DNA from 2 places in the Micrococcus sp. iso_26 genome. Region 1 is predicted to be linked to the other one. Evidence: riboswitches for the same ligand, from Rfam matches in the RefSeq annotation. Region 1 holds a riboswitch; the other holds the start of a gene.
The links. Region 1 has a riboswitch for S-adenosylmethionine ahead of AC0VX0_RS02755 (bifunctional o-acetylhomoserine/o-acetylserine sulfhydrylase). Riboswitches for the same ligand answer to the same signal wherever they lie in the genome.
Positions count from the first base shown of each region.

Region 1 (6,060 bases):
CCACGCGCGCCGTGCAGCACGCGGTCACCCACGAGATCCAGCGCCAGGCCGCGGTGCTCGCCGCGGGCGGCACCGTGACGCAGGAGACCCGCCACTGGCACGAGGACACCCGCAGCACCACCTCGGGCCGCCCGAAGTCGGACGCGGACGACTACCGGTACTTCCCCGAGCCGGACCTCGTGCCCGTGCACGTGGACGCCGCGTGGGTCGAGCGCGTGCGCGCGGCCCTGCCCGAGCTGCCGGCCGTGCGGAACAAGCGGCTCAAGGCCGAGTGGGGCTTCTCGGACGAGGAGTTCCGCGACGTCGTCAACGCCGGCGTCCTGGACGAGATCGTCGCGACCGTGGAGGCCGGCGCCTCCGCGGCGGCCGCGCGCAAGTGGTGGATGGGCGAGATCGCCCGCCTGGCGAACGTCCGCGAGGTCGCCGTCGCCGAGCTGGGGATCACCCCGGCGCACGTGGTGGAGATCGAGGAGCTGATCGCCGCGAAGACGATCAACGACAAGATCGCCAAGCAGGTGCTCGGCCTGGTGGCCGACGGCGAGGGCGCCCCGAAGGAGGTCGTCACGGCGAAGGGCCTGGCCGTGGTGTCCGACGACGGCGCGCTCACGGAGGCCGTCGACGCCGCGATCGCCGCCAACCCGGACGTGGCCGAGAAGATCAAGGGCGGCAAGATGGCGGCCGTCGGCGCCCTGATCGGCCCGGTCATGAAGGCCACCCGCGGGCAGGCCGACGCCGGCCGCGTCCGCGAGATCGTCCTGGAGCGCCTGGGCGTGTCCTGACGACCGCGCGGGCCCTCAGTCGTCCAGGGCGGCGAGGGTCCGCGCCACGCGGGGCAGGGTCTTGCGCAGCAGGCGCCGCCAGGACCCCGCGGCCAGCCCGCCGACGATCGCGTCCCGGGCCGCCGCGTCGTCGAGCGTCTCCAGGGCCATCGCCCCGAGCCACACGCGGGCCCGGCGCGCCTCGGCCGCGTCCCGGGCCAGGTCGGGGACCTTCTCCTCGCCGTGCCACAGCGCCAGGTAGGCGACGTTGAGGGCGGGGTCCCATGCGCACGCGAAGTCCCAGTCCAGCACCCCGGCCAGCGCCCAGCGCAGCGGGGCGCGCGGGTCCTCGTCCTCGGGCACGGCACGCCAGCGCATGTTGTGCCCGGCCAGGTCGCCGTGCACGAGCGACGGCGGCACGGGCGGCGCGGCGGTCCACGTCGTCACCGTGTCCGCGAGGGCGGCCACCGCGTCCGGCCACGCCTCGGCGCCCAGCCGCGCGTCGACGTCGTGCCCCTCCCATGCGCCCAGGCGCGCGGCGACCGTCCCCGGCAGCGCCGCGACGTGCCGGGCGCGCTCCGGCGTCCACGGGCCGCGGAAGGCGAACGGGCGGCCGAGGTGCGGGGCGATCCGCGGGTCGGTGACGTCCACGGCGGCGAGGTCGTCGAGGACGCCGCGCAGCACGGCCGGATCGCCCTCGTGCGGCGGGTGCGGTCCGCCCGGGAGGAAGCGCTGCAGCACCGCGGCGCCCGGGCCCGCGGGGACGGGGTCCGAGAGGGCGACCGGCACGGTCCACGGCACGCGGCGCTCGGCCAGGGCCGCGGCGAGCCCGTCGAGGAGGGCCAGGCGCCGGGGCAGGTGCGCTGCGGGGTCCCGCTCGGGCGCCCACCGCGCGGCGGGGGCGGCGCCGACCTCGTGGGCCCGCGTCATCCGGAGGACGCCGACGTCCTCGAGCACGAGCACGCGGTGGAACTGCCCGCCCTCCTCCACGGACGCCGCGGCCCAGTCGGCTGTGCGGAGCCGGCGGGCGAGAGCGGGGTCGAGGCCGGGGCGGAGGTGCTGCAGGGCGCGGTGGACCAGCTCGAGCTCGCTGGGGGCAGGCGGGGAGACCACACGACCACGCTAACCCTCCCTCCTCCCTCCCGGACTTTCGAACGTGACATCGGGGGGATGGGGACTTTCGAACGGGAGACAGGCCCTCCCTCACGTTCGAAAGCGCCCGGGGGAGAGGGGGGCGGGCGGATACTGGGGGGCATGCCCGCCACCCCGCGCACGTCCCGCACCCCGGCCGGCCCGGCCGTCCGACCCGCCCCCGCGCTGCCCGCCCCGTCCGCGCGCACGGTGCGGTGGGAGATCGCGATCGTCCTCGGCCTCTCCCTGGGGAAGTCGGCGGTCTATGCGATCGTCCAGCTCATCGACAAGGCCACCCAGGCCCCGCTCGGCGAGCAGACCACCGTCCTCAACCCGGCCCTGGCCGACCGCTGGGCCTTCGACCTGACCTATCAGCTGCTCGGCATCGGGTTCGCGCTCGTGCCGGTGGCCCTCGTGCTGCACCTGATGCACCTGCGCGGCCGGAACCCGTTCCGGGTGCTCGGCCTCGACCTGCGCCGCCCCGGCCGCGACTTGGCCTGGGGCCTGGGCCTGTTCGCGGCCATCGGGCTGGGCACGCTCGGCGTCTACGCCGCCGGCCGGGCCCTGGGGATCACGACGGCGATCGTCGGCTCGGCGCTCGGGGAGAGCTGGTACCAGGTGCCGGTCCTGCTGCTCTCCGCGCTGCGGCACGGACTGCTGGAGGAGGTCATCGTGGGCGCCTGGCTCGTCGACCGCCTCGGGTATCTGCAGCGGCTGCGCGCCGCGGGCCTGGCACGCGATCCGGCGCCGGCCGTGCCGTCGTCGTGGGCGAGCGCCGAGGGGCTGTTCCTGCCGACCCGCGTGGCCGTCGTCGTGCTCGCCCTCGCGCTGCTGCGCGGGGCGTACCACCTGTACCAGGGGATCGGGCCGGGCGTGGGCAACGCCCTGATGGGCGTGGTGTTCGCGCTCGTGTTCCTGCGGGTGCGCCGGGTGATGCCGCTGGTCATCGCGCACACGCTGCTGGACGCCGTCGGGTTCGTCGGCTACCCACTGCTGGCGCGGGCGGGGCTGCTCGGCTGAGCGGCCCCGCCCCCGCGCTCAGAGCGTGATCTCACCCTTCGGGGTGCGGAAGGTGACCGAGACGATGCCCGGGGTGCCGGAGGGCGCGACGTACTCGATGTTCACGTCATGGACCTGGCCGTCCTCGTCCTCGCCGCCCAGCCACTCGGCGAGGCGCTCGGGGGAGCCGGCGATGTTCAGGTGCTCGATGGTGGCCTGCGGCTCGGCCGCCTGCGAGGGGTGCATGTCCTCCTGACCGTCGGCCCAGCGCAGGATGTACGGCAGCTGCGGGTCCGCGAGGGTGCCCTTGATGCCGATCTGCCGCCAGGACAGCTCGCGGCCGTCCGGGAAGCGACGGTTGCCGGGGACGGCCTCGCGGCCGAGGCGGCGCTCGAACCGGCCGATGTCCGGGGTGGCCACGGCCCAGCTCATCCAGCCCCCGCCCTGCTCGGTGCGGGCGCGCACGAGCTGGCCGAACGGCGCGCTGAGGGAGGCCGGGTGGTCCAGGGCCTCGACGACCTCCAGATACTGCCCCTCCGTCATGGGAAACAGTGCGTTCTGGGTGCCGAAACGTGGGTGGACACCGCCCTTGATCCGCTCGATGCCCAGCGTCTCGGCGATGCGGGCGACCGTGGCGTCCAGGCCCTCGGGGCCGGCGGCGTAGGACACGTGGTCCATGCGACAGGTGTGCACTGCGCTGTTCCTCTCCGTTCCCGGGCTGCCCCGGGGGTTGACCTGGTGCGAGTCGGGGGGCGTCGAGCCCTTGACGGGTCGGGCGCCCCGTGCGGAGAGCGTATCCGCGTGTGACACGCGTGACGAAATCGTGGCGGGGCGGCGGGCTACACTCGGAGGCACGGTCACGAGAGTCAGCAACAGGCCCCGGCATGCTGACCGGCAACCCTCCTTCCGCGGTGGGGTGCCCCGGGTGACGACCAGGCCGGCCCCACAACGGATGCCGGCAAGCGCGGGCCGATCCCACGGCCCCTCTCGACGGCGCCGGGTCATCTCCGGCACCTCGACGACGCCGGTCCCCGGATCGGCACGTCGGCCGGCGGGCGGGGCGGCCGGGTCCGGCCCCTGAACCCTTCAGGAGGGTCCGCCATGACCGACCAGACCACCCCGACCCCCGACGCCTGGGGCTTCTCCACCGCGCAGGTCCACGCGGGCGTCGCCGTCGGCCAGCACGCCTTCGGTGCGACCGCCCTGCCGATCTTCCAGACCACCTCGTACGACTTCCCGTCCGCCCAGGTGGCCGCGGACCGGTTCGCACTCAAGGACCTCGACCCGCTCTACACCCGCATCGGCAACCCGACGCAGGGCCCGGTGGAGGAGAAGATCGCCGCGCTCGAGGGCGGCGTGGGCGCGCTGCTGCTGGCCTCCGGTCAGGCGGCGACCACGTTCGCGATCCTCAACGTCGCCGGCGCCGGCGACCACGTGGTCGCCTCGGCCAGCCTCTACGGCGGCACGCAGAACCTGTTCAAGCACACCCTCGCCAAGGTCGGCGTCGAGACGACGTTCGTGACCGACCCGGACGACCTCGAGTCCTGGCGCGCCGCCGTCCGGCCGAACACCAAGGCGTTCTTCGGCGAGACCCTCGGCAACCCGCGCGGCGACGTCCTGGACGTGCGCGCCGTCGCCGACGCCGCCCACGAGGCCGGCGTGCCGCTGATCGTGGACAACACGCTGGCCACCCCGTACCTGCTGCGGCCGATCGAACACGGCGCCGACGTCGTCACCCACTCCGCCACGAAGTACCTCGGCGGGCACGCCGCGGCCATCGCGGGCGTGATCGTCGACGCCGGCACGTTCGACTACGCGCAGCACGCCGAGCGGTACCCCGGCTTCAACGAGCCGGACGAGTCCTACCACGGCCTCGTCTACGCGCGGGACCTCGGGGTGGGCTCGCCGCTCGGCGCCAACCTGGCCTTCATCCTCAAGGCGCGCGTGCAGCTGCTGCGCGACTACGGCTCGGCCATCTCCCCGTTCAACGCGTTCCTGGTGAACCTCGGCCTGGAGACCCTGTCCCTGCGCATGGAGCGGCAGGTGGCCAACGCGGCCGCGGTGGCGCGCTGGCTGGAGGGCCGCGACGACGTCGAGCACGTGGTCTACGCCGGCCTGGAGTCCAGCCCGTGGCACGAGCGGGCCCAGCGCTACCTGCCGAAGGGCGCGGGCGCGTTCGTCTCCTTCGAGATCGCGGGCGGCCGCGAGGCCGGGGCCGCGTTCGTGGACGGGCTCACCCTGCACCACCACGTGGCCAACATCGGCGACGTCCGCTCGCTCGTGGTGCACCCGGCCTCGACCACCCACTCCCAGCTCACCGACGACGAGCAGCGCGCCGCCGGCGTCACCCCCGGCCTGGTGCGGCTCTCGCTCGGCGTGGAGGACATCGAGGACATCCTCGCCGACCTCGAGCGCGGCTTCGCGGCCGCCGCTCGCCGCGGCGACGACGACGCGGGGGAGCGGGCATGACCGCCGTTGCCACGCGTCCGTCGCGCACCGCGCTGCCCCGCGGCGGCCGCCACGGCCTGCGGGTCGGCGAGCTGCACACCGAGACCGGCGGGCTGCTGCCCGACGTCGAGCTGGCCTACGAGACCTGGGGCACCCTCGCCGCCGACGGCTCCAACGCCGTGCTCGTGCTGCACGCCCTCACCGGTGACGCGCACGTGGCCGCGCACGAGGAGGACCCGACGCCGGGCTGGTGGGACGCCCTCGTCGGCCCGGGCCGCGCCGTGGACACGGACCGGTGGTTCGTGGTCGCCCCCGCCATGATCGGCGGCTGCCACGGCTCCACCGGGCCCTCGACGCCGGCCCCCGACGGGCGGCCCTGGGGCTCCCGGTTCCCGTTCCTCACGCTGCGGGACGCGGTCGAGGCCGAGCGGCGCCTGGCCGACCACCTCGGGATCGGCGCCTGGCGCGCCGTGATCGGCGGATCGATGGGCGGGGCCCGCGCCCTCGAGTGGGCCGCGACCCACCCCGCGCGCGTCGCCGGAGTGGGTGTGCTGGCCGCCACCGCGGCCTCCTCCGCCGACCAGATCGCGTGGGGCCAGGCGCAGACCGCGGCCATCCGCCTCGACCCGGACTTCCAGGGCGGCGACTACTACCCCGGCCCCGGCCCCGTGGCCGGCCTGGGCATCGCCCGGCGCATCGCCCACACCACCTACCGCACGGCGGG
Region 1 covers NZ_CM149652.1:599,704-605,763, forward strand. Annotated here, with positions in the region: gene gatB (Asp-tRNA(Asn)/Glu-tRNA(Gln) amidotransferase subunit GatB) at 1-779, shown strand, start outside; gene AC0VX0_RS02740 (phosphotransferase) at 795-1,871, opposite strand; gene AC0VX0_RS02745 (CPBP family intramembrane glutamic endopeptidase) at 2,013-2,909, shown strand; gene AC0VX0_RS02750 (VOC family protein) at 2,928-3,566, opposite strand; SAM riboswitch class IV at 3,744-3,859, shown strand; gene AC0VX0_RS02755 (bifunctional o-acetylhomoserine/o-acetylserine sulfhydrylase) at 3,990-5,357, shown strand; gene metX (homoserine O-acetyltransferase MetX) at 5,354-6,060, shown strand, end outside.

Region 2 (6,060 bases), 1.1 Mb from region 1:
CTGCACGGCCAGGCCGGCGATCACCGAGATCACACCGGCGGAGGCGAGCAGACCGGCCCCGAGCGAGCGCACCTCGGGCACCCCCAGCAGGACCACGGCGACGGCCACCACCACGATCACCGCGTTGAGGATGCGCCGGATCAGGATGGTCTGCGTCCGGATGCGTCGCTCGCGGCGGTGCTCGACGCTGGTCTCCTGGTAGCGGCCGAGGATCCCCTTCTCGATCACGCCGACCAGGCGCCACGCGGCCCATGCGACCGCCGCGGCCACGGCGATGAGCAAGAGGAACGACGCCGGCCGGTACCAGGTCTGCTCCTCGGCCATGACCCCGAGCCAGATCCGGGAGGCCAGCAGGCCGGCGGCGACGGCGGCCGGCAGGCTCAGCCGGGCGGCGCCGTGCTGGAACGCGGGGCGGCGCACGAGCACGACGCGTGCCACCTGCAGGGCCAGGTACACGACCGCCGCGCCGATCGCGAACGCCATCAGCACGGTCAGCAGCGTCCCCCATTCCACGCCGAAGGCCCGGGTGGTGGCGGCCGCCCCGTCCTGGATGTCCCCCTCCACCCCGGTCGGCACGGTCTCGCCCGCCAGGAGGCGGTCCAGGGCGGTCAGCAGGGGCGGGGTCGCGAGGGCGGGCAGGACGGGGAGGACCATGACGACAGTCTGACACCCGCCCCCGGACGCGCCCCGGAGAAGAGCACAATGGAGCCTGACCGTCCGCGCGGTCCGGGCCCGGCCGTCGTCGTGCCCCGTCCCGCCGGCCCGCCGCCGCCCCTCTGGAGGAATCCGTGCTCTCCGTCACCGACCTGCGCCCGCTCGACACCGCCACCGCGGACCTGTCCCGCATCATCCCGCGGGCGAACGTGGACGTGTCCTCCGTGGTGCCGGTGGTCGCCCCGATCATCGAGCAGGTCCGCCACGGTGGCGAGCAGACCCTGCTGGAGCTGGCCGAGCGGTTCGACGGCGTCCGTCCGCCCGCCCTGCGCGTGCCCGCGGAGGCGCTCGAGGCCGCCCTGGCCGGGCTCGACCCGCGGGTGCGCGCGGCGCTGGAGGAGTCGATCCGCCGGGCCCGGCTCGTGCACGCCGCCCAGCACCCCCAGGACTCGACGGTCGAGCTGGGCGAGGGCGCCGTCGTCGAGAACCACTGGCTCCCCGTGGGCCGCGTGGGCCTGTACGTGCCCGGCGGCCGCGCCGTGTACCCCTCCTCGGTGGTGATGAACGTGGTGCCCGCGCAGGCGGCCGGCGTGGGGAGCCTCGCGGTGACCTCGCCCCCGCAGCGGGACCACGGCGGCCTGCCCCACCCCACCGTGCTCGCCGCGTGCGCGCTGCTGGGTGTGGACGAGGTCTACGCGGCCGGCGGCGCCCAGGCCGTGGCCATGCTGGCGCACGGCGTCCAGGACGACGACGGCGGGTGGCTCTGCGCGCCCGTCGACCTGGTGACGGGGCCCGGCAACGTGTACGTGGCCGCCGCGAAGCGCGCGCTGCAGGGCGTGATCGGCGTGGACGCCGAGGCCGGGCCGAGCGAGATCGCCGTGATCGCGGACGGCACCGCCCGCGCCGACTGGGTGGCCGCGGACCTGATCAGCCAGGCCGAGCACGACCCGCTGGCCGCCTCCGTGCTCATCACCGATTCCGAGGACCTGCTCCGGGACGTGCAGGCGGCGATCGAGGCGCAGGTGCCCGGGGCGTTCCACGAGGATCAGATCCGCGAGGCCCTCACCGGCCCCCAGTCTGGCGTGCTGCTGGTGCGGGACATGGACCAGGCCGTGGAGGTCTCCGACCGCTACGCCACCGAGCACCTCGAGATCCAGACGCGCGACCCCGAGGCCCTCGTGGGGCGCATCCGCAACGCCGGCGCCGTGTTCGTGGGCCCGCACGCCCCCGTGCCGCTGGGCGACTACTCGGCCGGGTCCAACCATGTGCTCCCCACCTCGGGGACGGCCCGGCACTCCTCCGGTCTGAACACGGTGACGTTCCTGCGCCTGCAGCAGCGCATCCGCTACACGGAGACCGGGCTCGAGGAGGTCGCGGACGGGATCGGCGTGCTGGCCGAGGACGAGCGCCTGCCCGCGCACGGCGCCGCGATCCGCGCCCGCTTCGCGTGAGGGGGCGGGCGTGAGCGGCGTCCGCATCGACGCGTGGCTGTGGGCCGTGCGGCTGTACAAGACCAGGTCCGCCGCGACGGCGGCGGTGCGCGCAGGCCACGTGCGCATCGACGGCGAGCCCGTGAAGGCGGCGACGCCCGTCGTCGTCGGGAACCGGGTGCGGGTGCGCCAGGACGGACGCGAGCGGATCCTCGAGGTCACGGGGCTGATCGCCAAGCGGGTGGGTGCCCCCGTGGCCCGGCAGCAGTACGTGGACCACTCCCCGCCGCCCGTGCCGCGTGAGCTGCTCGCGGTGCCGTACCGCGAGCGGGGCGCGGGCCGGCCCACCAAACGGGACCGCCGGCAGCTGGACGCGCTGCGCGGCCGCGACCGACGCTGAGCGACTCAGTCCTCCCCGCGCCGTCATCCGCCGTCGTGATGGCGGCCTCATGCGGAGGGTGCGGTCAGCACCATCCGGAACGGCTTGTCGTTGTCCACCGTGACGGTGAACGTCATCGGCCCCGCCTCATCCACGGGGGGAGTCGCCGCCGACCAGCCGCCGCACAGCGCCTCCGATCCGGCCATCCAGGTCTTCGTTCCCCCGCCACCCCGTGAGGTCAGGATCTCCGTCTCACCGGTGGCATCCGAAGGACACAGCACGATGACCCGAAGGACCGCACCCTGTTGAGCGTCCACGGTGATCTGTTGTGTGCCCGTCCCGACCGCCTCCTCCAGGACGGACTCCTTCTCCGGGTCGAGATGGTCCGCATCCGGATGCCGGCGCGTGTACTCGACCAACGTCATCCCGTCCTCCTCGAACAGCGCGGCGGGGAGTGCTTCTTCACCGGCGGGTGACGACGCGGACGAACCGGTGGCGGAGGCCGACCGGGTTGCCGAGGGGGCCGCTGACGTCGGGGTGACGGAGGACGCCGCAGCGGTGGAGGCCTTCGCGGTGGAGGAGACGCTGCCCGGGGAAGCGGAGCATCCCGAGATGGCGGTGCCGAGGAGAGCCGCGACGACCACGGCGGCCGACAATGCCGCACGCTTCTTCTTGATGTCCATCCGCATGATCCGATCCCTTCCAAGAGAACCGTCTGCGGGGGCCGCGGGCCGCGGTCTCGAGCTCCCCCCTCTCGAGTGGCTTGATCCTGACTGGGGATGCGCGGTGTGTCAAGCATCACATCGGGCAGCTCGGATGACGCCGCGCGACCGCCGCGCTTTGACCACCCCACGGACCCCTCCGTAGGCTGATCCCCAGAATCACGAGTTCCCGTCATTCACGGCCCTGGCCGGCGGGACGGCAACCCTCTCACGCAGTAGTGGGGTGCTCCAGGTGATGATTCGGCCCCTCGGACACCCCGACGGGCAAGTACCGCGCCTCCGCGGATCCGGGCGATCCGCGTTCCCGCCGTCTGCGGAGCCGCGTCAGTCATCGGAAGAGGACGCGCGCCATGACCCTGACCCACGAACCCCACACCGCCGCGTGGGACACCGACCTGTCCCTCGGCAACCTCCGCTCCGGCCTCTCGGCATTCCCCACCGGGGTCGTCGCGCTGGCGGGCCTCGCCGACGACGTCCCCGAGGTGATGGTGTCCTCGTCCTTCGGCGTGGGCATCTCCTGGGAGCCGGCCCTCGTGTCCTTCTCCGCACAGAACAGCTCCCGCACCTGGCCGCGCCTGCGCCGGGCCGGGGCGATCGGCGTCTCCCTGCTCGCGGCGGACCAGACGCCGCTGTGCCGTCAGCTGGCCTCCCGCGAGGGCGACCGCTTCGCCGGTCTGGACGTGCACCGCAGCCCGCATGACGCCCTGCTGATCGGGGGCTCCTCGCTCTGGCTCGAGACGCGGGTGCACGCCGAGGTCCCGGCGGGCGACCACACGGTGGTGCTGCTGGAGGTGACGGCCTTCGCGGATCACACGGACGCCGCTCCCCCGGCCGCCCTGCACCGCAACCTCTTCCACGGCCTGCGCGCGCTCTGAGCGAACTCCAGGTGAACAATCAGGCCCCTGGTTCCCGGTCGGCGAGATCCGTGCAATGATGGAGCCTGAAGTTGATCAAGCTGTATCCCGCCATCTTCACTGCTCGTCAGCCCGGCATCGCCGGCGTCGATGAGTGTTGGGCAAGCGGTTCAGTCTCGCCGCTTCACCCGCGTCCCACATCCGGGCCGCGGTCCAACACCGCCACCGCACCGCGGGGGCACATCGAAAGGACACCATCATGGCTGTCGGTACTGTCAAGTGGTTCAACGCTGAGAAGGGCTACGGCTTCATCGCCCCCGAGGACAACTCCGCGGACGTGTTCGTGCACTTCTCCGCCATCCAGGGCAACGGCTTCAAGGAGCTCCAGGAGAACGACCGCGTCGAGTTCGAGACCCAGGACGGCCCCAAGGGCCTCCAGGCCGCCAACGTGACGAAGCTCTGATCTTCGCCTGACGCACGGCTTCCGACGCCCCCGGTCCACACGGACCGGGGGCGTCGTCGTGTGTCAGGCCGCGCCCCGCCGACCCACGTGGCGACGCAACAGCAGCACCACGCCCAGGGCCAGCAGATACCCGGCCGCGACGACCGCGAAGCCGGCCCGGTAGTCGCCCGTGACGTCGCGCAGCAGGCCCATCAGCAGCGGGCCCAGGGCGAAGCCGGCGTACATGCCCATCGAGTTCGCCCCGGTCGCACGGCCCAGCCGCTCGGCCGGCACCTCGCTCAACAGGCCCGCGTTGATCACCACGTTGGCGCCCAGCACCGTCAGGCCGTGCACCGCGGCGCCCACCCACAGCAGGACCGGCAGATCCAGCAGGTCCGCTGCGAGGAACACCAGGACGCCGGCCACGGCACCCAGGCAGATCACGGTCAGCAGGGTGGTGGGCCGGTCTCCGGAGCTCATCCGCCGGCTCCACCCGATCCGGGAGAGCACCCCCACCACCCCGGACACGGCCGCCGCGGCACCGCCGGCCACGAGCGTCATCCCCAGCGTCTCGACCGCGAACAGCGGCAGGTACGTGTTCGTGGCCTGCATGCCCAGGCCGGTGAGGAACGCGATCGCCGCGAAGAACCAGACCGTGGCCGGCAGGGGCGAGGTGTCCCGCCGTCGTCGTCCGCCGACGGGGCCGGTGGCCGGCGGCGGCGCCCCGGGCAGCGGCGGGGCGGCGACCAGCGCGAGCACCCAGAGCGCCCCGATGAGCACCGCGGCCCCCAGCGCGGCGCCCGTCCAGCCGAGGGCGAGGGACGCGGCCGGGAAGAACAGGCCGCCGACCAGCTGGGCCGCCTGCACGCCGGACTGCTTCACCCCGACCCACCCGATGCGCCTCTCCGGCGGCACCACGGTCCGGATGATCCGGTTCGTGGTGGGGTTGGAGATGGCCTGCGTGACGCCCGCGACGGCGGCCGCCGCGTACAGCACGGGCAGGGACGGGGCGACGGCGCCGAGCACGAGCGCCGCGGCGGTGCCGCCGAAGATGATGCTCAGCTGTGCGCGGGCGGACAGGCGGTCGGCGGCCCGGCCGAGGCCGAGCGAGGTGACGGCGGCCGCCGCGAACACGACCGTCATCACGGTGCCGAGCTGGCCCGAGGTGACGTCGAGCCGCTCCATCACGACCGTGGAGGAGGCGGAGACGCCGTAGTTGAACAGGGGCCCGGCGCCCATCGCCGCCAGCAGCACCCACAGCAGGGCCGCGGAGGGGCGGCGAGCGGCGGGGGCGGGCAGGGTCACGGCCCCAGGCTACGACCCCTCACGCGACGAGGCGGGAAATCTATCTCATGGGCGCCCGGGGGCGTCGTGTGAGGTGGATTTCCCGCCTCGAAAGCGGGGGTGACTGCGGGGGTGGGTCAGCCGACGCGGCCCTCGCCGCGGTGCTCGCCCTCGACGCGGCCGGTGGTCCCCCGCTGGGTGACCTCCTCGCCGTCCTGGCGCTCGGGCCGCTCGCCGGCCTCCGCCGGCAGGCCCTCGTTCTCGTCGGTGGGCGTCTCGCCGGCGGTGGCGGCGG
Region 2 covers NZ_CM149652.1:2,087,926-2,093,985, forward strand. Annotated here, with positions in the region: gene AC0VX0_RS09715 (mechanosensitive ion channel family protein) at 1-654, opposite strand, end outside; gene hisD (histidinol dehydrogenase) at 789-2,105, shown strand; gene AC0VX0_RS09725 (RNA-binding S4 domain-containing protein) at 2,116-2,484, shown strand; gene AC0VX0_RS09730 (hypothetical protein) at 2,532-3,146, opposite strand; SAM riboswitch class IV at 3,343-3,462, shown strand; gene AC0VX0_RS09735 (flavin reductase family protein) at 3,536-4,060, shown strand; gene AC0VX0_RS09740 (cold-shock protein) at 4,299-4,502, shown strand; gene AC0VX0_RS09745 (MFS transporter) at 4,566-5,786, opposite strand; gene AC0VX0_RS09750 (FMN-binding glutamate synthase family protein) at 5,903-6,060, opposite strand, start outside.
Region 2: it holds a riboswitch for S-adenosylmethionine, as region 1 does, so the genes downstream of both, AC0VX0_RS09735 (flavin reductase family protein) here and AC0VX0_RS02755 (bifunctional o-acetylhomoserine/o-acetylserine sulfhydrylase) in region 1, are expected to answer to the same signal.